DNA from 4 places in the Arthrobacter sp. zg-Y1116 genome. Region 2 is predicted to be linked to each of the others. Evidence: predicted binding sites of a transcription regulator. Region 2 holds the regulator's gene; each other region holds the start of a gene.

Evidence for each region. The regulator LexA, encoded in region 2, represses DNA repair genes until DNA is damaged. The targets are predictions, from matches to a motif close to TCGAACANNTGTTCGA.
Region 1: uvrA (excinuclease ABC subunit UvrA) is a predicted target of LexA. The motif match lies at 2,346-2,361, and genes of this name have one in related genera.
Region 3: NNX34_RS13910 (DUF222 domain-containing protein) is a predicted target of LexA. The motif match lies at 5,234-5,249, and genes of this name have one in related genera.
Region 4: NNX34_RS08530 (HNH endonuclease signature motif containing protein) is a predicted target of LexA. The motif match lies at 2,693-2,708, and genes of this name have one in related genera.

Annotation. Positions count from the first base shown of each region.
Region 1 covers NZ_JANFLR010000002.1:470,058-477,982, forward strand. Annotated here, with positions in the region: gene NNX34_RS08920 (ABC transporter ATP-binding protein) at 1-1,815, shown strand, start outside; gene NNX34_RS08925 (GntR family transcriptional regulator) at 1,825-2,241, shown strand; gene uvrA (excinuclease ABC subunit UvrA) at 2,389-5,292, shown strand; gene NNX34_RS08935 (HAD hydrolase-like protein) at 5,441-6,139, shown strand; gene NNX34_RS08940 (1-acyl-sn-glycerol-3-phosphate acyltransferase) at 6,126-6,794, shown strand; gene uvrC (excinuclease ABC subunit UvrC) at 6,908-7,925, shown strand, end outside.
Region 2 covers NZ_JANFLR010000004.1:692,699-700,623, forward strand. Annotated here, with positions in the region: gene miaA (tRNA (adenosine(37)-N6)-dimethylallyltransferase MiaA) at 1-700, shown strand, start outside; gene dapF (diaminopimelate epimerase) at 697-1,656, shown strand; gene NNX34_RS14585 (class I SAM-dependent methyltransferase) at 1,653-2,264, opposite strand; gene hflX (GTPase HflX) at 2,433-3,998, shown strand; gene NNX34_RS14595 (ATP-dependent DNA helicase) at 3,991-6,036, shown strand; gene lexA (transcriptional repressor LexA) at 6,149-6,955, opposite strand; gene NNX34_RS14605 (LysM peptidoglycan-binding domain-containing protein) at 7,417-7,848, shown strand.
Region 3 covers NZ_JANFLR010000004.1:545,336-553,260, forward strand. Annotated here, with positions in the region: gene NNX34_RS13885 (hypothetical protein) at 133-591, shown strand; gene NNX34_RS13890 (hypothetical protein) at 599-1,180, shown strand; gene ligA (NAD-dependent DNA ligase LigA) at 1,283-3,532, shown strand; gene NNX34_RS13900 (inositol monophosphatase family protein) at 3,529-4,323, shown strand; gene NNX34_RS13905 (phosphotransferase) at 4,350-5,213, shown strand; gene NNX34_RS13910 (DUF222 domain-containing protein) at 5,445-7,211, shown strand; gene NNX34_RS13915 (bifunctional 2-polyprenyl-6-hydroxyphenol methylase/3-demethylubiquinol 3-O-methyltransferase UbiG) at 7,245-7,925, opposite strand, start outside.
Region 4 covers NZ_JANFLR010000002.1:371,666-379,590, reverse strand. Annotated here, with positions in the region: gene NNX34_RS08545 (ribonuclease J) at 1-797, opposite strand, end outside; gene NNX34_RS08540 (zinc-ribbon domain-containing protein) at 1,064-1,297, opposite strand; gene NNX34_RS08535 (glycosyltransferase family 2 protein) at 1,394-2,320, shown strand; gene NNX34_RS08530 (HNH endonuclease signature motif containing protein) at 2,857-4,179, shown strand; gene NNX34_RS08525 (L-threonylcarbamoyladenylate synthase) at 4,299-4,919, shown strand; gene NNX34_RS08520 (alkaline phosphatase) at 5,032-7,365, shown strand; gene NNX34_RS08515 (hypothetical protein) at 7,507-7,925, shown strand, end outside.

The sequences.
Region 1 (7,925 bases), on a different contig from region 2:
CTCGCCGTCAGCGCGCCACGGATCCTCGGGGAGGCCACCAACGTCATCTTCGACGGCTTCATCGGCCAGGGCCTGCCCGCGGGGGTGTCCAAGGACGCCCAGGTCCAGGCACTGCGGGACTCGGGGGAGCGGGAACTGGCGGACATGCTCGCGGCAATGGACGTGGTCCCGGGGCAGGGACTGGACTTCGGCAGACTGGCAGGGATCCTGCTCGGCGTGCTGGGCATCTACCTGGCCGCCTTCGCGTTCGGCTGGTTCCAGGCACGGGTGACCGCCCGCATTGTGCAGAACGCCATGTACCGGCTGCGCCGCGACGTCGACGGCAAACTGTTCCGGCTGCCCATGTCCCACTTCCAGCAGCAATCGCGGGGAGACGTCCTCAGCCGGGTCACCAACGACATCGACAACCTGGCCCAGACCCTCTCCCAGAGCCTGACCCAGATCATCACCTCGGTCCTGACCATCGTGGGCGTGCTGGCAATGATGGTTTCCATCTCCCCGCTGCTGGCGCTGATCGCCGTGATTACCGTGCCCGTCTCTGCACTGGTCACCGTCCTCATTGCCCGGCGCTCGCAGGCAGAGTTCAAGACCCAGTGGAAGTCCACCGGCGAGGTAAACGGCTATATCGAGGAAATGTTCACCGGGCAGGACGTGGTGAAGGCCTTCGGCCAGCAGGAGCGGATCATCGAAGGCTTCGCCCCCGCCAACAACCGCTTGTACCGCTCCGCCTTCCGGGCCCAGTTCGTCTCGGGCATCATCATGCCGGCCATGACGTTCATCTCGAACCTGAATTACGTGGCCGTGGCGGTGGTCGGCGGACTGCAGGTCGCCAACGGGCAGCTGTCCATCGGCGGCGTGCAGGCCTTTGTGCAGTACAGCCGCCAGTTCAGCCAGCCGCTGGGACAGCTTGGCGGGCTGATCAACATGCTCCAGTCCGGCGTCGCGTCCGCCGAACGGGTGTTCGCCCTCCTTGACGCGAAGGAACAGCAGCCGGACCCCTCCCGGCCCGAGCACCTGAAGGCGGTGCGGGGGCGGGTGGCCTTCGAGGATGTCTCCTTCAGCTACAGCCCCGATGCGCCGTTGATCCGGAACCTGTCCTTCACCGCGGAGCCCGGGCAGACCGTGGCCATCGTGGGTCCCACCGGTGCCGGCAAGACCACCCTGGTCAACCTGCTGATGCGTTTCTACGAGGTGGACGCGGGCCGCATCACCATCGACGGCATCGACATTGCCCGGCTCCGCCGCGAGGAACTGCGCGGCCACATCGGCATGGTGCTCCAGGACGCCTGGCTGTTCGAGGGCACGGTGCGGGAGAACCTGGCCTACGGCGCACCCGATGCAACCGAGGAGCAGATCGTTGAGGCGGCGCAGGCCACCCATGTGGATCACTTCGTCCGGTCCCTGCCGGAGGGCTACGACACCGTGCTCGGGTACGACGGCGGGGCGCTGAGCCAGGGCCAGCGGCAGTTGCTGACAATCGCCCGGGCCTGGCTTTCAAACCCGTCCATCCTGGTGCTGGACGAGGCCACCAGTTCCGTGGACACCCGCACCGAAATCGCCATCCGGCTGGCGATGAACGCCCTGCGGCAGGACCGCACTAGCTTCGTGATTGCCCATCGCCTGTCCACCATCCGGGACGCGGACATCATCCTGGTGGTGCGGGACGGGCAGATCGTGGAGCAGGGAACCCATGCTGCGCTGCTGGAGGCCGAGGGGTTCTATACCGAGCTCTACCGTTCACAGTTCGCCGAGCCGGCACAGGATGCAGGGGCGGAGGACGACATGCCGGCGCCTGCCGATCCGGCCGGGCACTAGCATTGCACCATGACGCCTGACACAACCCCCGTAACCGCACCGACCTCCGCCGGCAACGACGCCGGTGTGCTGGCAGGGGTCCGGATTGACGCTTCCAGCTCGGTCCCGCCCTACGAACAGCTGCGCCTGCAGATCCTGGACGCCGTGAATGAGGGGCGCCTCGCCATCGGAACCCGGCTTCCACCGGTGCGTGCCCTGGCCGGACACCTCGGACTGGCCGTCAACACGGTGGCGAAGGCCTACCGCGAGCTGGAGCAGGCGCAGGTCGTCACCACGCGGTCCCGCGCCGGCACCGTTGTCGCGGCGGGCGGCGACACCGGCCGCGGCCGGGTGGCCGAAGCTGCCGCCGCCTATGCCGCGGCGGTGCGGGCCAACGGCGTCTCGGATGACGACGCCGTGTCCCTCCTGCGGGCGGCGCTGGGCTAAACGGCCACGTAGCCTCCGGTTTGCGGGGTTTCGGATCGCTCCAAGGCCATGCAGCCAGGGAGCCCCGCACCGGTTCCGCTTCGCCCGCGGCGAAACCCGGGGGGTCGAATACTTCTTCGAATCGGCGTTTGAACTACAGTGGAAAACGTGCCTAAATCGACTCTTCCGACGGCTGACACCACGTTCGTGCCGCATAAAGCCAATGACCTTTCCCGCCTGGTAGTGAAAGGTGCGCGCGAGCACAACCTCCGCAACGTTGACCTGGACCTGCCGCGGGACGCCATGATCGTGTTCACCGGCCTGTCCGGCTCGGGCAAATCCTCCCTGGCGTTCGACACGATCTTCGCGGAGGGACAGCGGCGCTACGTCGAGTCCCTGTCCGCCTACGCGCGCATGTTCCTCGGCCAGGTGGACAAGCCCGACGTCGACTTCATCGAGGGGCTTTCGCCCGCCGTCTCGATCGACCAGAAGTCCACCAGCAAGAACCCGCGGTCCACGGTGGGAACCATCACCGAGATCCACGACTACATGCGCCTGCTCTGGGCCCGTGTGGGCCGCCCCTTCTGCCCCGTCTGCGGCGAGCCCGTCAGCCGGCAGACCCCGCAGCAGATCGTGGACCAGCTCCTCGAACTGGAAGAGGGAACCCGCTTCCAGATCCTTGCCCCGGTGGTCCGCGGCCGGAAGGGCGAATTCGTCGACCTGTTCAAGGAACTCGCCGCCAAGGGCTACTCCCGTGCCCGGGTGGACGGCAAGCAGGTCCAGCTGTCCGATCCGCCGAAGCTTGGCAAGCAGTACAAGCACAACATCGAAGTGGTCGTGGACCGCCTGGTGGCCAAGGACGGTATCCGGCAGCGGCTCACGGACTCGGTGGAAACCGGACTCGGCCTGGCCGACGGCCGGGTGGTGGTGGACTTCGTCGACCTCCCCGAGGACAGCAGCGGACGCACCCGCACCTTCTCCGAGAACCTGGCCTGCCCGAACGAGCACCCGCTGGCCATCGACGAAATCGAACCGCGGTCCTTCTCCTTCAACAACCCGTTCGGAGCCTGCCCGGTCTGCACCGGCATCGGCTCCCGGCTGGAAGTCGATGAGGACCTGATCATTCCGGACCCCTCCAAGTCCCTGGCCGAGGGCGCCATCGCCCCGTGGTCCCTGGGCACCGCCACCACCGAGTACTGGAACCGGCTGCTCGACGGCCTGGCCAAGGACATGGGCTTCTCCATGGACACCCCCTGGAAGAAGCTGCCGGCCAAGGCACGCGAGGCAGTGCTCCACGGCAAGGACCACAAGGTCGTGGTCCAGTACCGGAACCGCTTCGGCCGCGAACGCAAGTACAGCACCGGCTTCGAAGGCGTCATCCAGTACATCCACCGCAAGCACGGGGAAACCGAATCGGACCACGCCCGCGACCGGTACGAGGAGTACATGCGGGAAATCGCCTGCCCCGAGTGCGGGGGAGCGCGCCTGAACCCGGCGTCCCTGTCCGTGCTGATCAACGGCCGCAACATTGCCGAGATCAGCGCCCTGCCGCTGCGTGAAGCCGCGGACTTCCTCAACACCCTGGTCCTCACCGGGCGCGAAGCACAGATCGCCAACCAGGTGCTGAAGGAAATCCAGGCCCGCCTGACCTTCCTGCTCGACGTCGGCCTCGAATACCTGAGCCTGAACCGCCCGGCAGCCACGCTGTCCGGCGGCGAGGCCCAGCGCATCCGCCTGGCCACGCAGATCGGTTCGGGGCTTGTGGGCGTGCTGTACGTCCTGGATGAGCCGTCCATCGGCCTCCACCAGAAGGACAACCGGCGCCTGATCGACACCCTGATCCGGCTGCGCAGCCTGGGCAACACCCTGATCGTGGTGGAACACGACGAAGACACCATCCAGGAAGCGGACTGGATTGTCGACGTCGGCCCCGGCGCCGGAGAGCGCGGCGGCGAGGTGGTGCACTCCGGACCGTTGGCCGAGCTGCTCACCAACGAGCGCTCCATCACGGGCGCCTACCTGTCCGGCCGGAAGAAGATCGAAATCCCGGCGAAGCGGCGCAAGGTGGACAAGTCCCGCCAGCTGAAGATCGTCGGAGCGCGGGAAAACAACCTGCAGAACCTGAACGTAGATGTTCCGCTGGGCGTCTTCACCGCCGTGACGGGCGTCAGCGGGTCCGGCAAGTCCACGCTGATCAACGACATCCTCTACAGGACCATGGCGAACAAGCTCAACGGTGCCAAGCACGTGGCCGGGCGGCACACCCGCGTGGAGGGCCTGGAGCAGCTGGACAAGGTCATCCACGTGGACCAGAGCCCGATCGGACGGACCCCGCGGTCCAACCCGGCCACCTACACCGGCGTCTGGGACCACATCCGCAAGCTCTTCGCCGAGACCAACGAAGCGAAGGTGCGCGGCTACCTGCCGGGCCGCTTCTCCTTCAACGTCAAGGGCGGCCGCTGCGAGGCCTGCCACGGCGACGGCACGCTGAAAATCGAAATGAACTTCCTGCCCGACGTCTATGTTCCCTGCGAGGTGTGCCACGGCGCCCGGTTCAACCGGGAAACCATGGAGGTGCACTACAAGGGCAAGAACATCGCCGAGGTGCTGGACATGCCGATCGAAGAGGCGGCAGAGTTCTTCGCCGCCTTCGGTCCCATTTCCCGGCACCTGAACACGCTGGTGGACGTGGGCCTGGGCTACGTCCGGCTGGGCCAGCCCGCCACCACGCTCTCCGGCGGCGAGGCGCAGCGCGTGAAGCTCGCCAGCGAACTGCAGAAGCGGTCCAACGGCCGCAGCATCTACGTCCTCGACGAGCCCACCACGGGCCTGCACTTCGAAGACGTCCGCAAGCTGCTGGAAGTGCTGCAGGGACTGGTGGACAAGGGCAACACCGTGATCACCATCGAGCACAACCTGGACGTCATCAAGAGCGCCGACTGGATTATCGACCTCGGCCCCGACGGCGGTACCGGCGGCGGCAAGGTGGTAGCCTCCGGCACCCCGGAGAAGGTTGCCAAGGTGGAAGGCAGCCACACCGCGACGTTCCTGGCGGAGATCCTCAACCCGTAGTCCAATGAAGGCCGGTGGCCGCCCGAGGGGGCGGCGCCGGCCTTCGGCATGCCCGGTCCCGTCGCGCGGGCAAAACGCACCCGGGAGATATGCGCCGCCGGGCATACCTTTTTCCCTTGGGCCGCCCCGATATGCCAAACTTAGGCCCGTGACTTCTCCCCGGCTTTTGGTGCTGTTCGATCTCGATGGAACGCTGGTTGATCCGGCCGGTGCCATTACGGGCGGCATCTGTTCCGCCCTCACCGCCTGCGGGCTGCCGGAGCCGTCAGAGGCGGACCTGTTCCGGATGGTCGGCCCGTCCCTGGTGACGTCCCTGCGTGACATTGCCGGCGTTCCCCGGGACCGCCTGGAAGCGGTGATCCGCCACTACCGGCAGGGTTACCGGGAGGCGGGCATGGCACAGAGCCGGCCTTACCCGGGCATCCGCGGACTGGTGGAGAAACTGCGCACGGAACACACCGTGGCCGTGGCCACCCAGAAACCCGGGCACTTGGCGGTGGAACTCCTGGAGGTGCAGGGCATGGACAGCCTCTTTGCTTCCGTTCACGGCTCACCCGCCGACGAGCAGGCCGCCGCCGCGCTCAACGGGAAAGCCGGCATCATCCGTGCCGCTCTGGAGCGGCACGCGGGCACCTTCGACCGGGCCGTCATGATCGGCGACCGCCGGCACGACGTCGAGGGCGCCGCCGCCAACGGAATCGACTGCATCGGAGTCTCCTGGGGCTTCGCTGCCGACGGCGAGCTCGACGCGGCGGGGGCCGCCGTCGTCGTTGACACCGCGGAAGAACTGGCCGATGCTGTGCTGGCCTATGCGCAGAACGGAGCGGCACTGAATGGTTCTCTATAACCTGACCCGGGCAAGCACCCGCGGGCTTGTCGCCGGTCTGTGCCGGCCCACGATCACCGGACTCGAGCACGTTCCCGCCCACGGCCCGTTCATCGTCGCCTGCAACCACCAGTCCTTCCTGGACAGCGTCCTGGTCCAGGCCCTGCTGCCGCGCCGCGTGGGTTTCTTCGCCAAGGCCGAATACTTCACCGGGACCGGCCTCAAGGGGCTTGCGATGAAAAGCTTCTTCGAAGGCGTGGGATCCATTCCGGTGCAGCGCGACCAGCAGGCCGCCAGTGTTGCGGCACTCAAGACCCTGCTGGACATCCTTGAGGAGGGCGGCGGCGTCGGAATCTACCCCGAAGGCACCCGCTCACGCGACGGACTGCTCTACCGCGGACGCACCGGCGTGGGCTGGCTGGCCCTGACCTCCGGGGCGCCGGTGGTGCCCGTGGGGCTCATCGACACCGACAAACTGCAGCCCGCCGGCAAGAAAACGGTCAAGCCCGGACACTTCGCCCTGAAGGTGGGGCAGCCGCTGTACTTCCAGAAGACCGGTCCGGAGCATGCGCTGCCGGCCCGCCGCCAGGCCACTGACCGCGTCATGGACGCCATCGCCGAGCTCAGCGGACAGGAGCGCTCGGACAGCTACAACCGGAACCGGCCGGAGGGGTAGCCGTACCCGGTAAACACGCGTACCGGCACCCGAAGCGGGCCGGACCGTTCAGCGCCGCGCGAAACCCCATGCCGCCGTCCGGGGCAGGCGAAAGGCGAACGTAGGATGGAGAGGTGGCAGATCCAGCAACCTACCGGCCGAAAACAGGGGAGATCCCCACGGCACCGGGCGTATACCGCTTCCGGGACGAGCACGGCCGGGTTATCTATGTGGGCAAGGCGAAGAACCTCCGCTCCCGCCTGAACTCCTATTTTGCGAACCCGCGCGGTCTGATGCCCAAGACCCGGGCCATGGTGCATACCGCGGCCGGTGTCGAATGGACGGTGGTCGGCACCGAGCTCGAAGCGCTGCAGCTGGAATACACCTGGATCAAGGAATTCAACCCCCGGTTCAACATCATGTTCCGGGACGACAAGTCCTACCCCTACCTGGCCGTGACCATGGGGGAGAAGTACCCCCGGGCCCAGGTCATGCGCGGGGACCGGCGCAAGGACACCCGCTACTTCGGGCCCTTCTATCCGGCCAAGGCCATCCGCGAAACCCTGGACACGCTCCTCCGGGTCTTCCCCGTCCGGACCTGCAGCAGCGGCGTCTTCAAGCGCGCAGAGCGCACGGGCAGGCCGTGCCTGCTCGGCTACATCGACAAGTGCTCCGCCCCCTGCGTCGGACGGATCAGCCCCGAGGACCACCGCGAGCTGGCCTCGGAACTCTGCGACTTCATGGCCGGCGAGGGCAAGCGCTTCATCTCCAGCCTCGAGAAGGAGATGCAGGCCGCCGTCGCCGAACTGGACTACGAAACCGCCGCCCGGCTCCGCGACGACATCTCGGCCCTGCGGAAAGTCTTCGAACGCAACAACGTGGTCCTCAGCGAAGACACGGACGCGGACATATTCGCGCTGGAGGAGGACGAACTCGAGGCGTCGGCCCAGGTGTTCCATGTCCGCGGCGGACGCATCCGCGGCCAGCGCGGCTGGGTGGTGGAAAAGGTCGAGGACAACGACACCGCCGACCTCGTGGAGCACCTGATCCAGCAGGTCTACGGCGAGGCGAACTCGACCGACCGCATTCCACGGCAGGTCCTCGTCCCGGTGCTGCCGCCGGACGCGGAGGAGCTGGCCGAGTGGCTGGGCG
Region 2 (7,925 bases):
GGCCTTCCAGGCGCAGGCACGGGAGCTGATTTCTGAGATCCGGGCGCGGGGCAGGTACCCCATCCTGGTCGGGGGTTCCGGCCTGTACGTCCGGGCCGCACTGGACGTCCTGGACTTCCCGGGTACCGACCCGGCGGTCCGCGCCGGGATCGAAGCCGAGCTGGAAACCCGGGGCCTGCCCGCGCTGCAGGACCGGCTGCGGGAAGTGGACCCCGTCTCAGCCGAACGGATCTCCGATGCGCGCCGGGTGGTACGCGCGCTGGAGGTCTTCGAGTTGACCGGACGCCCCTTCAGTTCCTTCATGCCGGTGCGCCAGTACGTCTCGCCGGCCGTGCAGATCGGCCTGGGCGTGGAACGCCCGGTGCTGCACGAACGCCTGGCCCGTCGGGTGGACAGGATGGTGGAACAAGGGCTGCTCGAAGAAGTCCGGCGGCTGGAGCCGGCAGGACTGCGCACCGGCCGGACCGCTTCGCGCGCCCTGGGATACGCACAGTTCCTGGCCGTCCTGGACGGGAAATCGTCCGTGGCGGAAGCCTCGGCTGCAACAGTGGTGGCTACCCGCCAGTTCGCCCGCCGGCAGCTGACCTGGTTCCGTGCGGATCCCCGGATCACCTGGCTGGAGCACAACGACCCCCGGCTGGTGGCCCGGGCGGCCGCGGCCGTCCGGGAAGGGCACCCGCCCAGTATCCTTGGTAAGTGACCAATACTTCTGCTTCCTCCGCCGCATCCCTGTCCGCCTCCGGCCTGCCCTCCTCCGTTGCGGGACTGCCCTTCGCGAAGGGTCACGGCACCGGCAACGACTTTGTGCTGGTGGCCGATCCCGACGCTGCGCATGATCTTGCCGCCGACGAAGTAGCCGCTGTCTGCGACCGGCACCGCGGAGTGGGCGGCGACGGTTTCATCCGGGCTGTCCGGTCCGAGCATCTCCCTGAAGGCCGTGCCCTGCTGCAGACAGCTCCGGACGCCGGGTGGTTCATGGACTACCGGAACTCGGACGGCAGCATCTCGGAAATGTGCGGGAACGGGGTGCGCGTCTTCGTGCACTTCCTGCTGGAAGAGCAGCTGGTGGAACTGGCCGAAGGCGCGTCCCTGGTGATCGGTACCCGCGCCGGGGTCAAGACCGTAACCCGGATGGCCGGCGGCTATGCGGTGGACATGGGGCCCTGGGAGTTCATTTACCCCGACCACGCGGCTGCCAAATCCATGGACACGGTGGTCAACGCAGACGGACTGGAGGTGCCCCGCCCGGGCCTGTCCGTCAGCATGGGCAACCCGCACACCGTCGTGGCCCTCGCGGAACTGGATGAACTGGCCGCGACCAACCTGACGGCAGCTCCGTCCGTGCAGCCGGAGCCGGAGCACGGCACCAACGTGGAGTTCGTGGTCCCGGCCGAGCCGCTCGTAGAAGACGGGGTGGGGCTTCTCACCATGCGCGTCCACGAGCGCGGCGTCGGCGAAACCCTCTCCTGCGGTACCGGCGCCTGTGCGGCCGCCGTAGCCACCCGGTTCTGGGCCGGAGCCGACGCACCCGATGACTGGGCGGTGACTGTGCCGGGCGGCGTCGTCGGCGTCCGTTTCCTGACCGGACCCGACGGCCGCGAACATGTGGAGCTCAGCGGACCGGCCGTCCTGGTGGCACGCGGCACCCTGCTCTAGGCGCTGCGTTCCACCTTCAGGGTCCGGAAGGACTTCGCGGTGCTGTGGCGGGAGACGGTGAATCCGGACGGCAGCGTCTCCGCCAGCCAGCGCTGCAGGGAATCCGAGCCCAGGTTTTTCTGCACCACCAGCCAGGCAGTGCCGCCCGGCGCCAGGCGCGGCAGCCAGAGCAGCAACAGGGCATGCAGTTCCTCTTTGCCGATCCGGATGGGCGGGTTGGACCAGATGGTGTCGAAGCGTACTTCGGGGTCCACCTCCTCCGGCAGCGAGGCCGTGACGTTGCCGCAGCCCAACGCCGCTGCGTTGTCCCGGGTCAGCGCGATGCAGCGTTCGTTGACATCGACCGCGTAGACCCGGGCCGCGGGGGATTTCAGCGCCAGGGTGAGGGCGATGGGTCCCCAGCCGCAGCCGATGTCCAACAGGTTGCCGGTTTCCGGCGGCGCGGGAACTTCCTCCAGCAGAACCATCGTGCCCTTGTCGATCCCGTCGGGGCTGAAGATCCCGCCCGCTGTCTGCAGGGTCCGTTCGGTCCCGTTGAGGCTGACGCGCAGCGGTTTGCGGACCTCGGGCCCGGACGGTGTGGAGGAGAAGTAGTGGTCTGAACCCATAACAGTCCAGATTAGTCGCTGCAGGCGTGTGGCATGGAATTTATGGGTGGCCGTACGGGTTGTAAGGGACAGCTGGCGCGGTAGGGATCCATTGCGGAGAAGGTTGTTTTCCTGAGGATTTGTCGGTTCACTGGCCTACCATGGAAAGTACGTTCCAATAAGGAGATTATGACGATCAACAACTCCCGTCCTGTGAATTCGACGGACAGTTCCACACCCGAACTGAGTCCTTCGGATATCCAGGGTGTCATCGACAGGATTCTCGCCAAGGACAGCGCGGTCGAAGCGAAGGCCCCCGGCGACAAGCAGCGAGGCCGCGCCCTCGCGCTCTCCGACAGCGATAGCGGGCATTCCGTCCACGACGGCGAGCAGCAGGACCTGGAGGAACGCCGCGCACTGCGCCGCGTTGCCGGGCTTTCCACCGAACTCGAGGACGTTACCGAGGTCGAATACCGCCAGCTGCGGCTGGAACGGGTTGTCCTTGCCGGGCTCTGGAGCGAGGGCACTGCTGCCGACGCCGAAAACTCGTTGAAGGAACTGGCCGCACTGGCTGAGACTGCGGGATCCGAAGTCCTGGACGGCATCATCCAGCGCCGGCTCAAGCCGGACCCCGGCACCTTCCTCGGGTCCGGCAAGGCCCAGGAACTCAAGGACATTGTGACGGCCACCGGTGCAGACACGGTCATCGTGGACAGTGAGCTGGCTCCGTCCCAGCGCCGCGGGCTGGAAGACATCGTCAAGGTCAAGGTCATCGACCGGACAGCGCTGATCCTGGACATCTTCGCCCAGCATGCCAAGTCCCGCGAGGGCAAGGCCCAGGTGGAACTGGCGCAGCTGGAATACCTGCTGCCGCGCCTGCGTGGCTGGGGCGAATCGATGTCCCGGCAGGCAGGCGGCCAGGTCGGCAGCGCCAGCGCGGGCATGGGTTCGCGCGGCCCCGGTGAAACCAAGATCGAATTGGACCGCCGGAAGATCCGCACGCGGATGGCCAAGCTCCGCCGCGAAATCGCGGGCATGAAGCCGGCGCGCGAAACCAAGCGGGCCAACCGGCACCGCAACTCCGTGCCCTCCGTCGCCATTGCCGGCTACACCAATGCAGGAAAGTCCTCGCTGCTGAACCGGCTCACCGATGCCGGGGTACTGGTGGAGAACGCACTGTTCGCCACCCTGGATCCCACCATCCGCAAGGCCCAGACCGAAGACGGAATCGGCTACACGCTCGCTGACACCGTGGGGTTTGTCCGGTCGCTGCCCACCCAGCTGGTGGAAGCCTTCCGCTCCACCCTGGAGGAAGTAGCCGACGCAGACCTGATCCTGCACGTGGTTGACGCTTCGCACCCGGACCCGGAGGGCCAGATCGCGGCCGTCCGGACCGTCCTCACCGAAGTCGACGCCCGCAAGGTGCCCGAAATCATCGTGCTGAACAAGGCCGACGCAGCGGATCCGTTCGTGCTTGAGCGGCTGCGCCAGCGCGAGCCCCGGCACGTGGTCGTCTCGGCCCGCACGGGCGAGGGCATCCCCGAGCTGCTGCAGGCGATTTCCGAGGGCATTCCGCGCCCCGGCGTGGACCTGGAACTCCTGGTGCCCTACGAGCGCGGCGACATCGTCTCGCGCCTGCACCAGGAAGACGCCGAGATCCTCTCCGTGGAGCACGGCGAAGCCGGTACCCAGCTGCATGTGAAGGTTCGTGAAGGGCTGGCAGCAGAGCTGGAGCAGTTCGTGACCCATGGGTAGGAAAGCGCCACAGGGGCCGGACCAGGTCCTGGATCTGCTTGACACTGCGGTGGCGGCCATGGGCGGGCAGAACCGGCCCGGCCAGCACGAGATGGCCCGGCAGGTGGCCGAGGCCATCGAGTCCGGCGACCACCTGCTGGTGCAGGCGGGAACGGGTACGGGCAAGTCGCTTGCCTACCTGGTCCCGCTGATTGCGCACGCCTTGGAAAGCAGCAAACCCGCGCTGGTCTCCACTGCCACGTTGGCCCTGCAGTCCCAGATCGTCGGGCGTGACCTCCCGCGCCTGCTGAAGACCCTGGAACCGAAGCTTCCGCGGGAGGTGGATGTTGCCCTGCTCAAGGGCCGCAGCAACTACGTCTGCGTCCACAAGACCGGCGGCGGATTCCCCGAGGAAGACGAAGCCGGAACACTGTTCCTGCTTGGTGACGAGCAGGCTGTCTCCCATCCCGCTCCCGCCGGCGGGCCCACCTCCGCCCTGGGGCGCGACGTCGTCCGCCTGCAGGAATGGGCGCAGGAAACGGAAACCGGTGACCGGGATGAGTTGCTTCCCGGCGTCAGCGACCGTGCCTGGCGTCAGGTGTCCGTCACCTCCATGGAGTGCCTGGGGGCGCAGAAGTGCCCGGTGGCGGAGGCCTGTTTCAGCGAACGGGCACGGGCCAAGGCCGCCGTCGCCGATCTGGTGATCACCAACCACGCGATGCTGGCCATCAGTGCGTTCGAGGGACTGGCCGTCCTGCCGGACTATGACGTAGTGGTGATCGATGAGGCCCACGAGCTGCAGGACCGGGTTACCGGAGCGGTTACCGGACAACTCTCCGGAACAGTCATTGCCGCGGCGGTCTCCGCAGCACGCAAACACACGTCCGCCACCATGGAGCCGCTTGCCGCTGCCGGCCGGGCCTTCGACTCGGTGTTTGCCCCGGTGCCCTCCGGCCTGCTGGCCGCGGGGCTGTCCGAAGACCAGGAGCTGGTCCTGGGATCCGTGCGTGAAGCCTGCCGCACGGCGCTGTCCGACTCCAAGCCCGAAGGCTCCGACGCCGTCGACGGCGGCCGCCAGATGGCACGCTCGCGCCTGATGGCTGTCCTGGAACTGTGCGAACGGATCCTTGACGCAGTGAATTCAGGGGAGGTGCTGTGGGCGTCGCGTGCCAGCACCTTCTCGCCGGGCACCGGCTACACCGCCCCGGAAGAAGACGCACCACCCACCATCAACGTTGCACCGCTGTCCGTGGCCGGCCGGCTGCGCGAAGGCCTGTTCGACGGGCACACCGTGGTGCTGACCTCGGCCACCCTCGCCATCGGGGCGGAGTTCGGCCCGGTGGCCGGAGCCCTGGGGCTGCTGGGTGCCGGTGCACCGAAGTGGACGGGGACCGACGTCGGCAGCCCCTTCGACTACCCGCGGCAGGGTGTCCTGTACGTAGCCAAGGACCTGCCGAAACCGGGACGCGGCACCTCCCCGGAGCAGCTGGATGAACTGGAGGCGCTGATCAAGGCCTCAGGCGGCGGCGCCTTGGGGCTTTTCTCCTCCCGCCGTGCAGCGGAGGAAGCCGCGGAAGCCCTGCGGAAGCGGGTGGACTTTCCGATCCTCTGCCAAGGGGAATCCACCATGTCCGCCCTGGTCCAGCAGTTTGCCGACGAGGACGAGACCTGCCTGTTCGGCACCATGTCCCTCTGGCAGGGCGTGGACGTCCCCGGCGCCTCCTGCCGGCTGGTCATCATTGACCGGATTCCGTTCCCGCGCCCGGACGATCCGTTGATGACCGCCCGCACCCGGGCGGTTGCCAAGGCCGGGGGCAACGGCTTCATGAGCGTCTCGGCCACCCACGCAGCCGTCCGGCTCGCCCAGGGTGCCGGCCGGCTGATCCGCGCCTCCGGGGATAAGGGAGTGGTGGCTGTGCTTGACTCACGCCTGGCAACCGCGCGCTACGGCAGTTTCCTGCGGGCCGCCCTGCCGCCGTTCTGGTCCACCACCGACCGTTCCGTGGTGCTTCAGGCACTGAAGCGGCTCGCCGCGGAACCCGCGGGCGCGAAGAAGTAAACTCCGCCCGGGAAAGGGGATCCCGGGAAGCAAAAAACAGCGCTGCCGTGTACCGGCGGCGCTGCTTTTGCATGGTCCTTTTTCACGTCCGGCCAGGACGGTCAGCTTGTGCCTAGAGCGAACGCATCACCGAGACGACTTTGCCCATAATGGTGGCTTCGTCACCGAGGATCGGCTCGTAGCGGGTGTTCTGGGGCAGCAGCCAGGTGTGTCCGTTGCGCTGCCGGAAGGTCTTCACGGTTGCCTCGTCTTCGAGCAGGGCCGCGACAATGTCACCGTTTTCGGCGGTGGGCTGGCGGCGGACAACCACCCAGTCACCGTCGCAGATGGCCGCATCCACCATGGAATCGCCCGCCACGCGAAGCATAAACAGGTCGCCGTGACCTACGAGCTGGCGCGGAAGGGGGACCATCTCTTCGACCTGCTGGTCGGCCAGGATGGGTCCGCCTGCGGCGATCCGCCCGACCAGCGGAACCATCGCGGTGTCGATTGCGGTGGTGAGGTCGGAGACGCTGCCGGAACGTTGCGTGCGTGGGCTGCCGCCGCCGGAGCCGCCCTTTGCTGCACCCTCAGCAGCCTCCACGGTGTTCCCGTCGCCGCCCGCGTTGCCTTTGCCTCGGCGCACAGGAGCATCGCGGAGCAGAAGCGGAACCAGTATCTCCATGGCGCGCGGGCGCTTGGGGTCCCGGCGGATGTAGCCCAGCTTCTCCAACTGGCTCAGCTGGTGCGTAACGCTGGAAAGGCTGGCCAGCCCCACTATGTCGCCGATCTCCCGCATGGACGGGGGATAGCCGTTCGCGTTCACCGAACGCTGGATGGTCTCCAGGATCTTCGTCTGCCGGGCGGTAAGGCCCTTGGTACGTCCTGCCGGCGCGGGCGCGGCAGGGGAGGGGGTGCTGCCATTGGTAACACGGGCCACGTCGGCTTCCCTTCACAGTCGGCCCGTGGATGCGGGCCGGATGGTTCTAGCGGTGTATCTGGTTGGTGCTGCGGTGCTGCGGTGCTGCGTTGCTGAGGTGCTGCGGTGCGTTGATTCGATGCAGTGGTTGGATGCGGTGGTCTATCCCGCCAAGCCGTTTTGTCAGTGCCGGATGGTTAGTTGGTCCCAGCCGCTTCCAACAGGTTCAACGCTAGGGGAGCGCAGGCATATTTTCAAACATATATTCGAGCGAGTCTCGACAATGTTCGTAGATAAGTGCTAGAAATGTTCGAGTACAGCTTCGAACATATGTTCGACCCTGAGTAGAAAACGGTCCACCGACACCTCGGCGGACCCACCAGATGTTCGAATGCAGTTTCGAGCCACACTGTTTTCCCGGTGCTTTTTACGGGAGGCGGGGGAATCGGCGGAGCTGCTCTTCGGACCGGAAAGGTATTGACATGTCAGTACACGTACTTCCCCTCACTGCACAGAGCATCACTGCACAGAGCATCACCGGATCTTCCCCCGACCGGGCGGCCGGCCCCGCCCGCATGGCCACCACCGCGGACGCCCAGGCATCTGTCCCGCTGCGCCTGACTCGCCGTGGCCGGCTCGTCCTGGTCGGCGCCCCGCTGATGATCGTGGCCGCCGCACTGCTGGCCTTCATCGGATTCTTCACCGCACCGGCCATGGCCTCGGGGGACTCCCCGGAACAGACACGCACCATCCAGGTGGGTGTATCCGCCGGGGATTCACTGTGGTCGCTCGCCACCGAGTTCGCTCCGGACCGGGATCCCCGCACCGTGGTCGCCGACATCGTGGAACTCAACAACCTGGCGGACGCCACCGTCCCTGCCGGCAGCCAGATTTATATCCCGGTCTCACGCTGATCCACCGGCCAGCGCGCTCCGGTGATCCTTACCTGCGTGCCCGTAACAGAGGGGTGCTGGAAGTCCCTCAAATACAA
Region 3 (7,925 bases), 150 kb from region 2:
TCAACTGCACCACATACACGGGTTTATCGTTATTCGGAAGATACGGGAATGGAATGTGGAGAAGGGTGCAGGCGGTTGAATGAGGAAACTCGGGGACCCGAAGATGCAGGCCGCCGCGGAGCTTCCCGTCCCGTGTCCCAACCCCTACCGGAGACGCTTCCGAACGGTATGCTGCCGCCCGGTAAATACGCGGTGTGGAGGGGACGGTGGTACCGGGCTGCGCGGCTGCGTAAGGGGTTCATCACTCTGTTTCATGAGGCGGCGCCGCCGGGACCGGAATGGACCTCCATTTCGGCGAGGGATGGACGAGGCGGGCACGCCTCGTGGACCCTGGAAATCGCCGATTATGAGGTGGACCGTTTTGTGAGGCTCGCCGTGACCGCGACGTGGCATGGCAACAAGATCGGCATCGCCAGGTATGCCGACGGCGTCGTTCACGCCTGGGTGGAACCGCACCCGGCCCAGGAACCGAAGATTGACCGGGGAGAAATTCCCGAGATTGTCCAGGTCGATCGGATTGAGTATGTGGGCACCTTCCGGTGGGAGGATCTGGAAGACATCAGGATGGAAGAAAAGGACCTGATGCAGTAGGAAGTGTTTGTCGCTGTCTGAGGGCAGTTTTGATCGTCGGAAACGGTTGTTTCTTAGAACAACCAATTCCGGTAGTAATGGTTTGGCGGCGGTATATTTCCTGGCTATGTGGAGTTCCAGCGGCACGAAATTGACCGGTTCGTACGGTACGTGGAGGGGGCAGGAACTCGAGGTTGATTCGACGACGCCTTATGACAGAACGATCTTGCTTATTAAATATGGCGGAAACTCTCCAGGTGTGGGCTGGATGACGATTGACCATGGGGACCAGTTCCCCTCGCCCGGCGTCAGGCATTCGCTGAGGGTTCCATATGAGGAGGTTTCGAATATTCACGCCGTGCGGGCAACTGGAGAGTTGAGCCCCAGGGGCGTCGTGACGATCCATGGTGAGGATCAGGGCGGAAACCTTGCTGTTATTACCAAGTTCACCACCGACCTTGGACTGAAGGAGCGGTTGCTGAAAGATCACGGGTTCCATACGTTTCATGACGAGCCCGTCACCCGGTCGGCGGTTTTCGGTTGGCTCCAAGCTGCCTTGGTCGGCAATATCAAGTCCGAACTCTCGTGGCGGAAAGACGACGACTTATGATTCTGAAGCGGAACGGGATGCGGACAACGACAGCCCGGCCGGTCCGGCGTCGTAGTCCCGCACCGCTCCCGGAACCGGACGCGATACGGCAAGATTGGTTAGGTGAGCACAGCCAAGACATCTCCTGAACCCACGGACACCGAAGCCGCCGTCGAATCGGTCAGCACAGACGCCCCGCCCGCAGAAGACCTGCGCGAGGAGTACCAGACACTTGCTGAGCAGGTGCGCCGCTACCGCTTCGCGTATTACAACGAAGACGCACCCCTGGTTTCGGACGCGGAATTCGACCGGCTCTACCGCCGCCTGGAAGAGCTCGAGGCGCTGCACCCCGAGCTGGTCACCAATGACTCACCCACCCAGGAAGTAGGCGGCGAAGTATCCGCCGCCTTCGCCCCGGTGGAACACCTGCAGCGGATGTACAGCCTCGAGGACGTTTTCTCCCTCGATGAGCTCGACGCCTGGATACGCAAGGCCGAAGCCTCCGTTGCAAATATTGCCCCCGGTGCGCAGATCAAGTGGCTCACCGAGCTGAAGATCGACGGCCTCGCGGTCAACCTGCTCTACCGCAACGGCGAACTGGTCCGGGCCGCCACCCGCGGGGACGGCACCACGGGCGAGGACATCACCCACAACGTACTCACCATCGCCTCCATTCCGCGCACCCTCAAGGGCGAGGACCTCCCGGCGGAAATGGAAATCCGCGGGGAGGTCTTCATCCCCTCCAAGGAATTCGCGCACCTCAACGAAACCATGGTGGAAGCGGGCAAGGCGCCCTTTGCGAACCCGCGCAACGCCGCCGCCGGTTCCCTGCGGCAGAAGGACCCCGAAGTCACCGCCCGCCGCCCGCTGAGCATGTACGTGCACGGCATCGGGGCACGCGAAGGACTCAACGTGGCGAGCCAGTCCGAAACCTACGAACTGCTGAAGCAGTGGGGACTGCCGACGTCGCCCTATTACAAGGTGCTCGACACCTATGAGGAAGTGCTGAAGTACATTGCCGACAACGGCGAGCACCGGCACGATCTCTCCCACGAAATCGACGGCATCGTGGTCAAGGTGGACGACTTCGGGCTGCAGCGCGCCCTGGGCAACACCTCCCGCGTCCCGCGCTGGTCCGTGGCCTACAAGTACCCGCCGGAGGAAGTGAACACCAAGCTGCTGGACATCCGCGTCAACGTGGGACGCACCGGCCGCGTCACGCCCTACGGGATGATGACGCCGGTGCTGGTCTCCGGCTCGACGGTGGAAATGGCCACGCTGCACAACCAGGACGTGGTGAAGGCCAAGGGTGTGAAGATCGGCGACACCGTCGTCCTGCGGAAGGCCGGTGACGTAATCCCCGAAATCGTGGGCCCCGTCGTCGCACTCCGCGACGGCAGCGAACGCGACTTCGTGATGCCCACCCACTGTCCCTCCTGCGGCACGGAATTGAAGCCGGCCAAGGAAGGGGACGTGGATATCCGCTGCCCCAACTCCAAGTCCTGCCCCTCCCAGCTGCGCGAGCGGGTGTTCCACCTGGCCGGCCGCGGTGCCTTCGACATCGAAGCGCTCGGCTGGGAGGCGGCCATCGCCCTCACCTCGCCGGCCGAGCCGGAAACCCCGCCGCTCACCAGCGAGGCGGGTCTGTTCGACCTGTTGATCGAAGACCTGGCGGACGTGCGGATCGAACGGCCGAAGCGTGTGAAGGGCGTTGTGGACGGCACGGAACTCGTGCCGTACTTCTATACCAAGGGCACCGCCAAGAAGCCGTCCGTGCCCAGCGCCACCACGCACAAGCTGTTTACCGAGCTGGAGAAGGCCAAGACCCAGCCGCTGTGGCGGGTCCTCGTGGCCCTGTCCATCCGGCACGTAGGCCCGACGGCGGCACGCGCCCTGGCGGGTGCCTTCGGTTCCATGGACGCCATCCGGGCTGCGACGGAAGAGCAGCTGGCGCACGTCGACGGCGTCGGACCCACCATCGCCGCGGCGCTGAAGGAATGGTTCGCCGAGGACTGGCACCGCGAGATCGTGGACGCCTGGGCCGCCGCAGGGGTGCGGATGGCCGACGAGCGCGACGAATCCGTGCCGCGGACGCTGGAGGGCCTGACCGTCGTCGTCACCGGCACGCTGCCCAACTTCAGCCGCGACGAGGCCAAGGAAGCCATTCTGACCCGTGGCGGCAAGGCTTCCGGCTCGGTCTCCAAGAAAACCGACTACGTGGTGGCCGGGGAGAACGCGGGCACCAAGCTGGACAAGGCCGAGCAGCTGGGTGTGCGTGTGATCGACGAAGACGGCTTCCGCACGCTGCTGGCCGAGGGGTCCGTTCCGGGCGGGCCGGTACCTGAATCCGAGCCGACCGAGGAGTCCGAATGATGCCGTTGCCCGACGCAGCTGACCCGCTGGAACTGCTCGAAGTGGCCCGCGAGGCTGCCGCAGCGGGTGCCGCTGTGCTGGCACAGCGCTCTGCCGGCGGCCTCAACGCGGTGAACAAGAGTGCCGACGGCGACTGGGTCACGGATTTCGACACCGCCGCCGAGGTGGCGGTCCGGGAAGTCCTGGCCCGCTTGCGCCCGCACGACGTCGTGCTGGGGGAGGAGCTGGAACCGGCCGTCCCGGTGCATCCCTCAGGCATCCGCTGGTCCATCGATCCGCTGGACGGCACCACCAACTTCATCCGCGACATCGTCTATTACGGCACCTCGGTGGCGGCGGTGAACGACGACGGCGAGTGGCTGGCCGGCGTCGTCCACGCTCCGGCGCTGGTACGCGTGTATTCGGCGGCCCGCGGGCACGGCGCCTGGCTGGCAGAGCACGGCAGCGTCCGGAAGCTCACCGGTCCCGATCCGCAGCGGGTCGGAAAGCTGCTGGGCACCGGGTTCTCCTATGATGCTTCGGTGCGCTCCGAGCAGTACGCGGCCCTGCCGCAGGTGGCCGGGCAATTCGCCGATGTGCGGCGCCTGGGGTCCGCAGCCTTGGACCTGTGCATGGTGGCGGACGGTTCCCTGGACGCCTATATCGAGCGCGGCCTCAACGAATACGACTATGCAGCCGGTGCCCTGATTGCCGAGGAAGCCGGTGTGCCTGTCCAGCGTCCGCCGCAGCCTGCCAACGATGCCGAGCGGCTCGACGCCGTCACTGTCGCCGGGGCAGCGCTGCTGGGTTAGCGGTCACCGGACGTTAGTCTGCTGGGATGGAATCTTGGCATCGGAACCGGCTGAGCGTGCGGCAGGCTGAACTCGTCGAGGCTTGGCTGCCGGGGGTGAGTCTCGTTACCGATCTCTCCTGGAACCTTCTGGATACCGCGATCCTTGAAGTTGCGGACGCAGCTGACGGGCAGCGCAGGTACATCGTCAAAGCGGCCGGGCCCTCCAACCACCACATAAGCCGTGAAATAGACGCCCACGAGTCGTGGGTCAGCGTCTGGTCCCGGCAGAACCGTGCGCCAATGCTCGTTCAGTCGGACCGTTCCGAAAACATCTTGGTCACGGAGTATCTGGATGGATCCCTCGTGGAGGGAACCGCAGCTGAATATTGCCCGGATACTTATCAGCAGGCCGGGTATCTTTTGCGGATATTCCATGAGCAAACTGCGCGTACTGACGTTGACTATGAGGTGCGGGCCACTGCCAAAGCGTTGTCTTGGCTGGAGAAGCCGCACCGCATTTCCAAATCCCAGGTTGAACAGGCCAAGGCCGTTCTCGGAGCCTATCGGCCCAAGCCGGTGGTTCTCGTTCCGACCCATGGTGACTGGCAACCTCGCAACTGGCTCATAGACGGCAGCGAGTTGAGGATCATCGATTTCGGCCGGTACGACTTGAGGCCGGCCGTGACCGACCTTTGTCGCTTGGCGGTGCAGCAATGGAAGTCTCACAGTTATCTGGAGGGTGCCTTTTTCGAGGGGTACGGTACGGACTTCAGGGACAGCGAACTCTGGAACCTAACACTGCTGCGCGAAGCTGTCTCCACTGCTGCCTGGGCTTACCAAGTCGGCGACCCTAAGTTCGAGGCACAAGGCCATCGGATGCTCCGGGATGCGCTGGGGAACTTCTCGTAGATTGCATTTGCCGGGTTTGTTCAAAGCGATCTTCGGTGGTCTGGTCCTCCTCGGCCACCAAGTGCACGGACGGCACGGCGTCAGGGGTGAGCGTGCCAACTGGGCGCCGCCGGTGGCTTGGTTTATGGGTAGGTAGTTGCGTTCGAAAGACGGGTATTTCCGGTTTCCGGGAGCCCTCTTTTGGGCCTGTTTTCCGCCCGGAAATGTCAGTGCCGGATGAAATCCTGAGGTATGGATCAGCTCGGGAATGCAGAACCGACAACCGAAGCGCAGGGCAGTGAAAACCAGCTGCCTGCTGGCACCACTGGTGAAGCGGATGAGCCCCGCGGGGCCTGCACCCTGTCGGTGTACCGGGCTGAACCGGCGGCCCCCGAGTCTGACGGGACCGCTAACGCGAGTGCCGGCAGTTCCGCTCCGGAGAACGACGCCGAGGCAGGCACCCAGCCAGCCGAGAATCCCGTTCCTGATGCCGGCCCTCTCCATGCCGGCCCCTCCGCCGCCGAGCCAGCCGAACACGAACCTCCCGCTGCCCCCGATTCCGAAGCCGATAGTTCTGCCTCCGATTTCCCAGACGGCTTCACTGGGACACTGGCGTTGCAGAACCTTGAAGCCTTTGACGAGCAGATGGTGGGTGAAGCCCTGTCCCGGATGGCGCATTTGATGTCCTGGGTGCAGGCGCAGGAAGCCCGCCTGGTCAACCGGATGGGGGAGCTCTTCCGGGACGACAGATATGCCGCTTCCAAATGGATCGAACCGGGGCTGGCCTTTAGCCTCGCAGCTTCCGAATGCGCGGCCGTCCTGAATGTTCCGCAGGTCACCGGACAGCGGCTCCTCAGTGAAGCGACGAGTCTCTGCACTTCCCATACGGCAACCCTGACCGGGCTCGAAGAGGGACGCTTTTCCTACCAGCATGCCCAAGTGGTACTGGATCAATGCCAGAACGTTCCAGCTGCGGCGCTCCCGGAATTTGAGGCCGATCTGCTGGCAGCAGCCGAGGGCCAGACGCGCTCCCAGTTCTCCGCCAAGGCCCGCCGGCTGCGGGAGAACCGCTATCCGCAGACCATCAACAAACGGCACCTGACCGCGTTCGAACAGCGCAAGGTCACCCTGGACCGGGAAGAGGACGGCATGTCCTGCCTCTCCGCCCATCTGCGGGCAGCGGAAGCGCAGCAGATTTACACTGCTCTCAGTACTGCGGCGCGGGGTGAACAGGTAGTCGGGGATTCCCGGACCACGGATCAGCTGCGTGCGGATATTCTGGCGCAGCTGCTGATTGGCAGCAGCCGGGGACTCTTTACTGCGACCACAGACGAGGCCGGAACCCCGGATGAGGCCGAAACCGGCTCTGGAGGCGGCTCGGAAAGCGCTCCGAATCGCCACACCGGACCGGACGATGGAATCGTCCCTCGGGCGGAAATCATGGTCCTGATCAACGCGGAGACCCTCTTCGGCGCGGACGACCAGCCCGCCGAGCTGCACGGGTACGGGCCCATTAGCGCCGAAGCGGCACGCAGGCTGGCCCGCAACGCCGTCGGTTGGACCGGACTGGCCCAGGACTCGCAGACCGGAGAGATCCTGGGCGTAGGACGGCGCAGAAAGGTTCCGGCCGGGCTCCGCCGCTGGCTCCGCGCAAGGGACGGAACCTGCCGGTTTCCCGGGTGCCGGGTCAGCACCGCGAACTCGGACGTCGACCACACCATCGACTGGGCGAAGGGCGGTCCTACCGACCACGCGAACCTGGAGCACCTCTGCCGCCGGCACCACCGGTTCAAGACCCTCGGTTACTGGAAAGCGTGCCAACCCACCCCCGGAGTGATCGAGTGGACCTCGCCAACCGGCCGGGTTTATCGGACCGAGCCCTTTTTGGAACTGGACCTGCCAGGTCCGGCAGTAAATCGGAGTACGGATCCCCGGCAGGAGGAGTTCAGGCCGACGGATTCCAGGCCGAAGGATTCAACGCAGGACGATTCCCGATTGGAACAGGTGCCGCCATTCTGAGTCGGGTTCAGCCGGCCGCGGCCGCGTCCCGAGCTACCGCCGGGCAGCCACAATGATCTCCCGGCTGGACGCTTCCCTGAACGGCCCGCCCTCCCAATCCCCGTACCAGTCCACGGAGCTGAAACCGGCCCGGTCCAGCAGGTCCTTCAGCACCTCTGCCCGCACAAACTTCAGGGTGCTGCGGCTGATGAACCGCTCGCCGTCGGACCGGAAGACGGTGCGGTCCTCGAACGTGACCAACGCGCCGTCGGGCTGGTCTTCCACCGAGATCAGCTCCCACTCCACCTCCAGCGTTCCCGCCGAAGATTCCTGGACCGACGGGCCAGCATTGCCGCTGTCCCACTCCAGCCAGGCCTTCGCCGCAGGATTCCGGGTCTCGAAATAGAAGGTGCCACCGGGCACGAGCCGGGACCGAACGGCCGTCAGCGTTTCGAGGATGGCGGCCTCCGTCAGGAGGCACTGAAACGCATGCCCGGTCATCAGGGCAGCATCAAACGGACCCTGCGGCAGATCCACGGCGGTGCCCTGCAACCAGGTGACCCTCTCGCCGCCCTCGCGAGACCGCGCCACCTCCAGCATGCCGGAGGCCGGATCGACGCCGGTCAACGTGTGGCCCGCCAGCGCCAGACGCACGGCGAAACTGCCGGTGCCGCATCCGACGTCGGCGATGCGGAGCGGCTTATCGCCGATAAGGCCGGCATAAAAGTCGGTGTC
Region 4 (7,925 bases), on a different contig from region 2:
ATCTTCAGGTAGCCCAGTTCCTCGGCAATGGTCATGTTGCGGATCATCGACCGGCCCACGAAGGACACCTTGCGGTTGTAGCGCTCGGCGGCGTCAATGACCTGCTGGATGCGGTGGATATGGCTGGCGAAGCTGGAGACGATGATCCGGCGCGGGGCGGTGCGGAACACGGTGTCGATGGCCGGAGCCAGTTCCTTTTCCGAGGCCATGAAGCCGGGAACCTCGGCGTTGGTGGAGTCGGTGAGGAACAGGTCCACGCCCTCCACGCCCAGCCGGGCGAAGCCGGTGAGGTCGGTGATGCGGCGGTCCAGCGGGAACTGGTCCATCTTGAAGTCGCCGGTGTGCAGCGCCATGCCGGCCGCCGTGCGGATGGCAATGGCCAGGCCGTCGGGGATGGAGTGGTTCACGGCGAGGAACTCAAGGTCGAAGCCGCCGATGGTGCGGCGGTCGCCTTCCTTGACCTGGATCAGCTTGGGCTTGATCCGGTGTTCCTTCAGCTTGGCCTCGATGAACGCCAGGGTCAGCTTGGAGCCGACAATGGGGATATCCGAGCGCTCACGCAGCAGGTACGGCACGCCGCCGATGTGGTCTTCGTGGCCGTGCGTCAGGACCACGGCGACGACGTCTTGCAGGCGGTCGCGGATGGCGGTGAAGTCCGGCAGGATCAGGTTTACGCCCGGGTGTTCTTCTTCGGGGAAGAGCACGCCGCAGTCGACGATCAGCAGTTTGCCGTCGAATTCGAAAACGGTCATGTTCCTGCCGATTTCGCCAAGGCCGCCGAGGTTCATGACACGCATGGTTCCCTTGGCAAGTTCCCGGGGGGCTTTCAGGACGGCAGGTGTTCTATTCACGGATGAGGGTTCTTTCGTTGGGGATCGGATTGCAGGTTGGAACGGCAGCCGTACGGCGGCATTCCGGAAGTCTGTGGTGCGGCCAGAACAGGGCCGGCAGCTGTTGTGCTTCTTTCATTCTATTGACTTTTCCGGCGCGCCGGGGACACCGGGCCCTCACGGAGAGTCTCGGAAGGGTTCGGCGGGTGTTTTCTTCCCGTGCCGGCAGCGGTTCAGCCCCGCTGGAGGGCGTTCTTCTGCGACTTGTTGATCCCGGTGCTGCGGCCGCAGTTGGAGCAGGTAAAAGCGTAGCGGCGGCTGGTGGTGAAGACGGGGATGAAGAAGAGCGTCAGTCGGTTGGCGCGCTCTTCCACATACTGCTCTCCGTAGACACCGCAGTACTGGCAGGTGGCCGGCCGCGAAAAGAGTGAGGAGAGCACGGTCTTGAATCCAATGAGCACGAACATCCGACCACTCTACGTCCCGCCGGCAGGCCGGGGCGTGCGGACACGCGGGTTTTACTAAGGTTGCTTATCACTAAGGGGCATGGATATCTTTCGGGCATGCAACACCGCCGCCCCCGGCTGGACGCCGAATACCTGCTTCCGTTGAAGTGGGCCGAGGACACCGGCCTGGATGAGCTGGTGGAATACCTGGAACTGCTCAGCACGCACCTGCGGGTCCTGGTGGTCGACGGCTCCGGCGACGAGCTGTACGCGCGGCACGAGCAGGCCTTCCCTGCCGGCGTGTTCCACTGCCGACCCAGGCACCCCGAGTGCGGGAACGGCAAAGTCGACGGTGTCCTCACCGGCGTCGACCTGGCCGAGGCGCAGCAGCTCATCATTGCCGACGACGACGTCCGCTACACGCCGGAGCAGCTGGAACGGATCTGCGCACTGCTGGAGGAGGTCGACGTCGTCCGTCCACAAAACTACTTTTCCTCACCCTCTCCCCTGCCTTGGCACGCCCGCTGGGATACCGGCCGCATCCTCCTGAACCGTGCGTTCGGTGCCGACTACCCGGGAACGCTCGCGGTGCGGACCGCAATCCTTCGGCAGGCGGGCGGCTACAGCGGGGACGTGTTGTTCGAGAATCTCGAATTGTTGCGCACCGTCCGGGCAGCCGGGGGTGCCCAGATGCGTGCCGATGACCTGTTTGTCGCGCGGCTCCCGTCCTCCACAGCGCACTTCTTCCGGCAACGGGTGCGGCAGGCCTATGACGATTTGGCCCAGCCCCTGCGGCTCGCTGCCGAATTGTCCTTATTCCCGGTCCTGTGCTGGAGTGCCCGGAGGCCCCTGCACCTGGCGGCATTGGCCGCTTCCGTCACGGCAGCAGCGGAATACGGGCGACGGCGCGACGGCGGCCGCCGAGTCTGGGGTCCGGCGTCGCCCCTGTGCGCTCCGCTGTGGCTGGTGAGCGTGCGGTGTGTGTCTGGCTTGCCGTGCAGTGGCGGCTGCGCGGCGGCATCCCCTACTCGGGTGTGCGGCTGAAGACTGCTGCGCATTCGGTGCGCCGGATCCGGCGGTCGTTGCGGGGGTAAGCGGGGGTTACGGGGTGAGCGGAGTTGCGGGGGCCTGCGAGCGCTGGAGGTGCCGGGAGTGTGCCTGCGAGCGCGAACGCCAGGGCTGCGGAGGTGGGCCGTGAGGCTGCGTCTGCGAGCGCGTTCCAAATGGGACGCCCATTGGACGGGGAGAACGTCAAGTATTCGACAGAATGCCTGCCGAATTTCACGGAACCGATGGCAGCGGAGGGCGGTGGTGACCAGACAGCTATCAGCCTGATTCACTCCGGCCTCGGGCCCGAAAGACAGGTACCAGGTCAGGTATTTCGTTCCTTCTCGGTGCCGCTTACCGCCGATAAACTCGAACACATGTTCGAATATCGTCCGGATGGACACCACTTATCTGCTGACCCTTCCCACGCCAGTAGAGCGTTGGTGAACGCATGGGTAGGCGTCTTGAGTGAGGAGGGCGACGCTGAGTATGCCCCTCAGCCGGACCCAGAGCTAATCGACCGGATTCGAGCCTTGGAAGAGCTGAAGGCAGCCGCGTCGGCAGCGCAGGCCCGGGCCGCCGCGGCGTTTGATGCCTCACAGCGGAGGAAGCAGGCGGTGGAGGGAGTATCCCGTGACAAGCAGGGTTGGGGCGTGGCCTCGCAGATAGCTTTGGCCCGGAGGGAATCCGCCAACCGCGGCGGGCGCCTGCTGGGGTTCGCCAAGGCCCTGACCCAGGACATGCCCTGCACCCTCTACGCTCTGAGCCACGGAAAGATCAACGAATGGCGGGCCACACTGCTGGTGCGTGAAACCGCGTGCCTGAGCAGAGAAGACCGGCAGCGGGTGGATGCGGAAGTGGCCGGAGATCCGGAGCTGCTGGAATCCCTGGGAGATCGGCAGCTCATTTCCCGCGCCAGGGCAGCTTCTTACCGGCTGGATCCACAGGCTGCCGTGAACCGGGCTGCCAAGGCTGCATCCGAACGTTTCGTTTCCTGCCGTCCCGCGCCGGACACCATGACGTACCTGACGGGACTTCTGCCGGTCGCCCAGGGGGTAGGCGTGTATGCGGCCCTGGTTCGCGAGGCTGACCGGCTGACGGCGGCCGGGGACGGGCGTACCCGCGGCCAGATCATGGCGGACACGCTGGTAGGCAGAATCACCGGTCAGGCACAGGCGGACTCCATGAAGGTGGAGGTCCAGCTGGTAATGACGGACCGGACACTGCTTGCCGGAGAGTCAGAGCCGGCATTCGTCCCCGGCTATGGCCCCGTTCCGGCGCAGTGGGCCAGGGATCTGGTCCGCAACCGGGGCGTGGCTAAGGAGAACGCGAGCAGGGGACGTCGCCAGGATCGGAGCGACAGACCAGCCAGGGATGTCCAGACCTTCATCCGCAGGCTGTACATGGCTCCGGCAACCGGCGAGCTGATCGCTATGGATTCTCGCGCACGTTTGTTCCCGACCTCCTTGGCCCGGTTCATCGCCGCACGGGACTCTACCTGCCGGATACCGTGGTGCGGTGCTCCAATCCGGGAGTTCGACCATGTCCGGCGGCACAGCGACGGAGGTCCCACCAGCGTCGGGAACGGACAGGGACTCTGCGAAGCGTGCAACCACGCTAAGGAAGCGCCGGGGTGGTCCGCAAAGGCAAGCAAACCTCCCGGCTCAGCTGCCTCAACAGGCGCGGCGGGCGGAGGCATGGAAGGCTTACCCCCGATACTCGCCCATACCGTGGAAACCTCCACCCCAACCGGACACACATACCGCTCCACTGCGCCACCGTTGGCAGGTACTCCTATTGAGGACGGCCTGTCTGCGGTCGAGAGGATAGTGGTGGACCTGATCCAGGCGGCATAGCATGCGGCATAGCTGGGGGCACAGCCGGGTCTCCCGGCGCTCGCGGAATCTCCCCAGCGCTCGCCGGCTCTCGGACCCTGCCAGTCCACGTCGGCGACGGCCACCGGTAGGCTGGGGAGATGGCCAGATACTTTGACGTACACCCGGAAAACCCGCAGCCCAGGGCCATCGGCCAGATTGTGAATCTGCTCGAATCCGGCGGGTTGATCGCCTACCCCACCGACTCCTGCTATGCACTGGGAGTGCAGCTGGGCAACCGTGAGGGGCTGGAACGCATCCGGCAGATCCGCCAGCTGGACGATAAGCACCACTTCACCCTGGTTTGCCGCAACTTCGCGCAGCTGGGCCAGTTTGTGCAGCTGGACAACTCGGTGTTCCGCAGCATCAAGGCCGCCACCCCCGGAAGCTACACCTTCATCCTGCCGGCGGTCAAAGAAGTGCCCAAGTGGCTGCTCCAGCCCAAGAAGCGGACCGTCGGCGTGCGCATCCCGGACAACACGGTGGTGCAGTCGATCCTGGAGGGCCTCGGCGAACCGCTGCTCTCCAGCACACTGCTGCTGCCCGGCGACGAGGATCCCATGACCCAGGGCTGGGAAATCAAGGAACGCCTGGACCACCAGGTGGACGCCGTCATCGATTCCGGGTTCTGCGGCCCGGAGCCCACAACAGTCATCGATTTCTCCGGTGACTCGCCCGAAATCGTGCGGCGCGGAACCGGAGATCCGACACCCTTCGAGTAACCCCGGCGGCCCGGAACCTTTATTGGTTCCTGCGGTTGACTCTCCCTCGGCGCGCACGAAGTCTGGCACGCGTCAGGGGGAACCATCGCTAGGCACTCGCAGGGGAAACCACATGAAGAAGACGGCTAAAACACTATCGACGGCGATATTGAGTATCTGCGTCCTGGCAGGATGCGGCGTAGGTACCGGGCTTCCGGGCATAGGCGGCGGGAACGGCCATCCCACCGGCTCCCCCGGGCCCACAAAGACTTCCACACCCACTCCCACCACAAGTCCGACTCCTACCTCCACCCCGACCCCCACCGGAACACCGTCACCGACCCATACGGGGACACCATCCCCGACCCCGACGCCGACAGACGACGACGGCGGACACGGTAACGACGACGCCGTCAACGTAATCCTGATGGTCGGCGATGGGATGGGGACGGCGCAACGCGACGCCATCCGGCTCGCGTCGGTAGGGCTGACCGGGGAACTGGCCATGGATTCGCTGCCCGAGGTGGGCCGGGTCCACACCAACTCCGCGGATCCCGGTACCTTCATCACCGACTCGGCCGCCGCTGCCACCTCCATGGCCACCGGGGTGAAAACCTACAACGGCGCCATCGGAGTGGACCTGGAGCAGCAGCCCGTGACCTCGGCACTGGAAATCGCCGAACGGCTCGGAAAGTCCTCCGGGCTGGTCACCACCGCCCAGGTTACGGATGCCACCCCGGCCGCTTTCGGCTCGCACGTTTTGGACCGGGATGAGCAGAGCGCCATCGCTGCCCAGTTCCTGCGCAGTTCCCACCCGGAGGTGATCCTGGGCGGCGGTGAGGATTACTGGTACCCGGCAGGCAACCCGGGCAGGTACCCAGACAATCCCGCAGAGGATGATTCCGAGGAAAGCGCCGGCACCGAGGGCAACCTGGTGGAAGAGGCCCAGGACCTGGGGTATGAATACGTCTGGGATTTGCCCGGCCTGCAGGCGGCAGAGGGCGACATGCTCCTTGGGCTCTTCGCCAACGAGGAGATGTTCCAGTACGGCGACGACGTCGAAGAGGCTTACGAGCCCACGGTTCCGCTGACCGAAATGACCCGGAAAGCCATTGACGTCCTGAATAACAACCAGGATGACAACGGCTTCTTCCTCATGGTGGAGGAAGAGGGCATCGACGCCATGAGCCATGTCAATAACGGGGCGTTGACCATTGAGTCCGGCATCCAGTTCGACAACTCCGTCGCCCTGGCCAAGGAGTTCGCCGAGCAGGACGGGAATACCCTGCTGATCACGGTGGGCGACCACCAGACCGGCGGTATGACCATCGAACCGCTGGGTGATGATTCCAACCCGGAGAGCCCGGTGCAGGAAGGACCGTTCGACGTCGCCAACTCCGACCAGCAGTTCCAGATCGATTGGACCACCGGCGGCCATACGGGCGACGACGTGCCCCTGACCGCCATGGGACCCGGCGCCGAGATGCTGACGGGCGTTTATGAGAACACCCGGATTTTCGAAGTCATGGCTTCGGTGATGCGCTCCGGCACGGAACGGGACTTTGACCTACAGGCGCACCGCGGCGGACGCGGCGAAGTAACCGAAGAATCCCTGGCGGCCTTCGCACACGCATTGGAACTGGGCGTCACCACACTGGAACTGGACACGCACCTGACCGAGGACGGCCGGGTGATTGTCTGGCATGACGACATCATCCTGGCCGCAAAGTGCGCTGATACGGCCCCTGCCACTTCCGGGGATCCGGAGTTCCCCTACGTGGGCGACCGCGTAGCGGAACTGAGCCTCCTGCAGCTCCAGACCCTGAACTGCGGCTATCAGCAGTTGCCGGGCTACCCGGAGCAGGATGTCGCGGAGGGCAACCGGATTGCGGAGCTGAGCGATGTGTATCGCCTCGCCCGGGAGTACGGTGCACGCAGAATCCAGTTCAATGTGGAAACCAAGGTCGAGGAAGGCCAGGCCGGCGGGCCGCGCAGTGTCGCCCTGACCGAGGCGGTGGTGGACGTGGTCCGCGATGCGAACCGGGAGCGCCGCACCACCATCCAGTCCTTTGACTGGTCCACCCTGAACCTGCTCGAGCGGATCGCCCCGGAACTGACGAGGGTGGCTTTGGCCAGCACGGCGGAGGACCTCGGCGTAGGCCAGCCGGGCGCAGCCCCGCAGCTGGGCGGAATCGATATAGATGACTTCGGCGGGTCCGTTGTCCGTGCCGCCCAGGCCCAGGGCTACGACGTGCTCTCCCCCATCTTCACCACGGTCACTGCCGAGATGATTGCCGAGGCACACGCACTCGGCATGCCGGTCATCCCCTGGACAGTCAATGAGGTGGCAGACATGCACCGGCTCATTGACCTGGGCGTGGACGGAATCATCACCGACTACCCCACCCGGCTGCGCGCGGTAATGGAAGAGCGGGGCTTCGACCTTCCCCGGGCCTACCGCCGCTGAGTTCCGCAAGGACTGCGGCAGCAAAGGATCGATAACACCGGACACCGTGCCGGGACCGAAGCCTCGGTCCCGGCACGAGTCTGTTTCGCCACCGCGGCATCCCGTTTCGGCCCGCCGGATCGCGGATGGCATGCTGAAGTAATGCCCGGTCTCTACATCCTCCCCTCCAGCTGGCTGCTCGACGCGACCCCCGAGGCGGTGTGGGAGACCGTGGCCAGCCCGGACATGAGCTGGCCGCGCTGGTGGCCCGGCTGCACGCTCCAGGACCTCGCCACCGATCCGCGCGCCGAAGCAGACGCCGAAACCGCAGACCCGACTGCGGAACTGCTGGCCACTACCGTCCGTCTGCGCTTCCGTGCAGCATTGGGCTATCACCTGTCCATCACCATCCACCCGACCGCCGCGGCCCGGCCACGGATCATAGAGTTCGACGCCGGCGGAGACCTGGCGGGCACCGGCCGGATCCGCCTGTTCCCCGTGCCGGCGGCCGCTCCCGGGAACGCCCCCGGTGGCGCGGCGCAGACCCGGATGGACATCGACTGGAGGGTTCGGCCCACCCG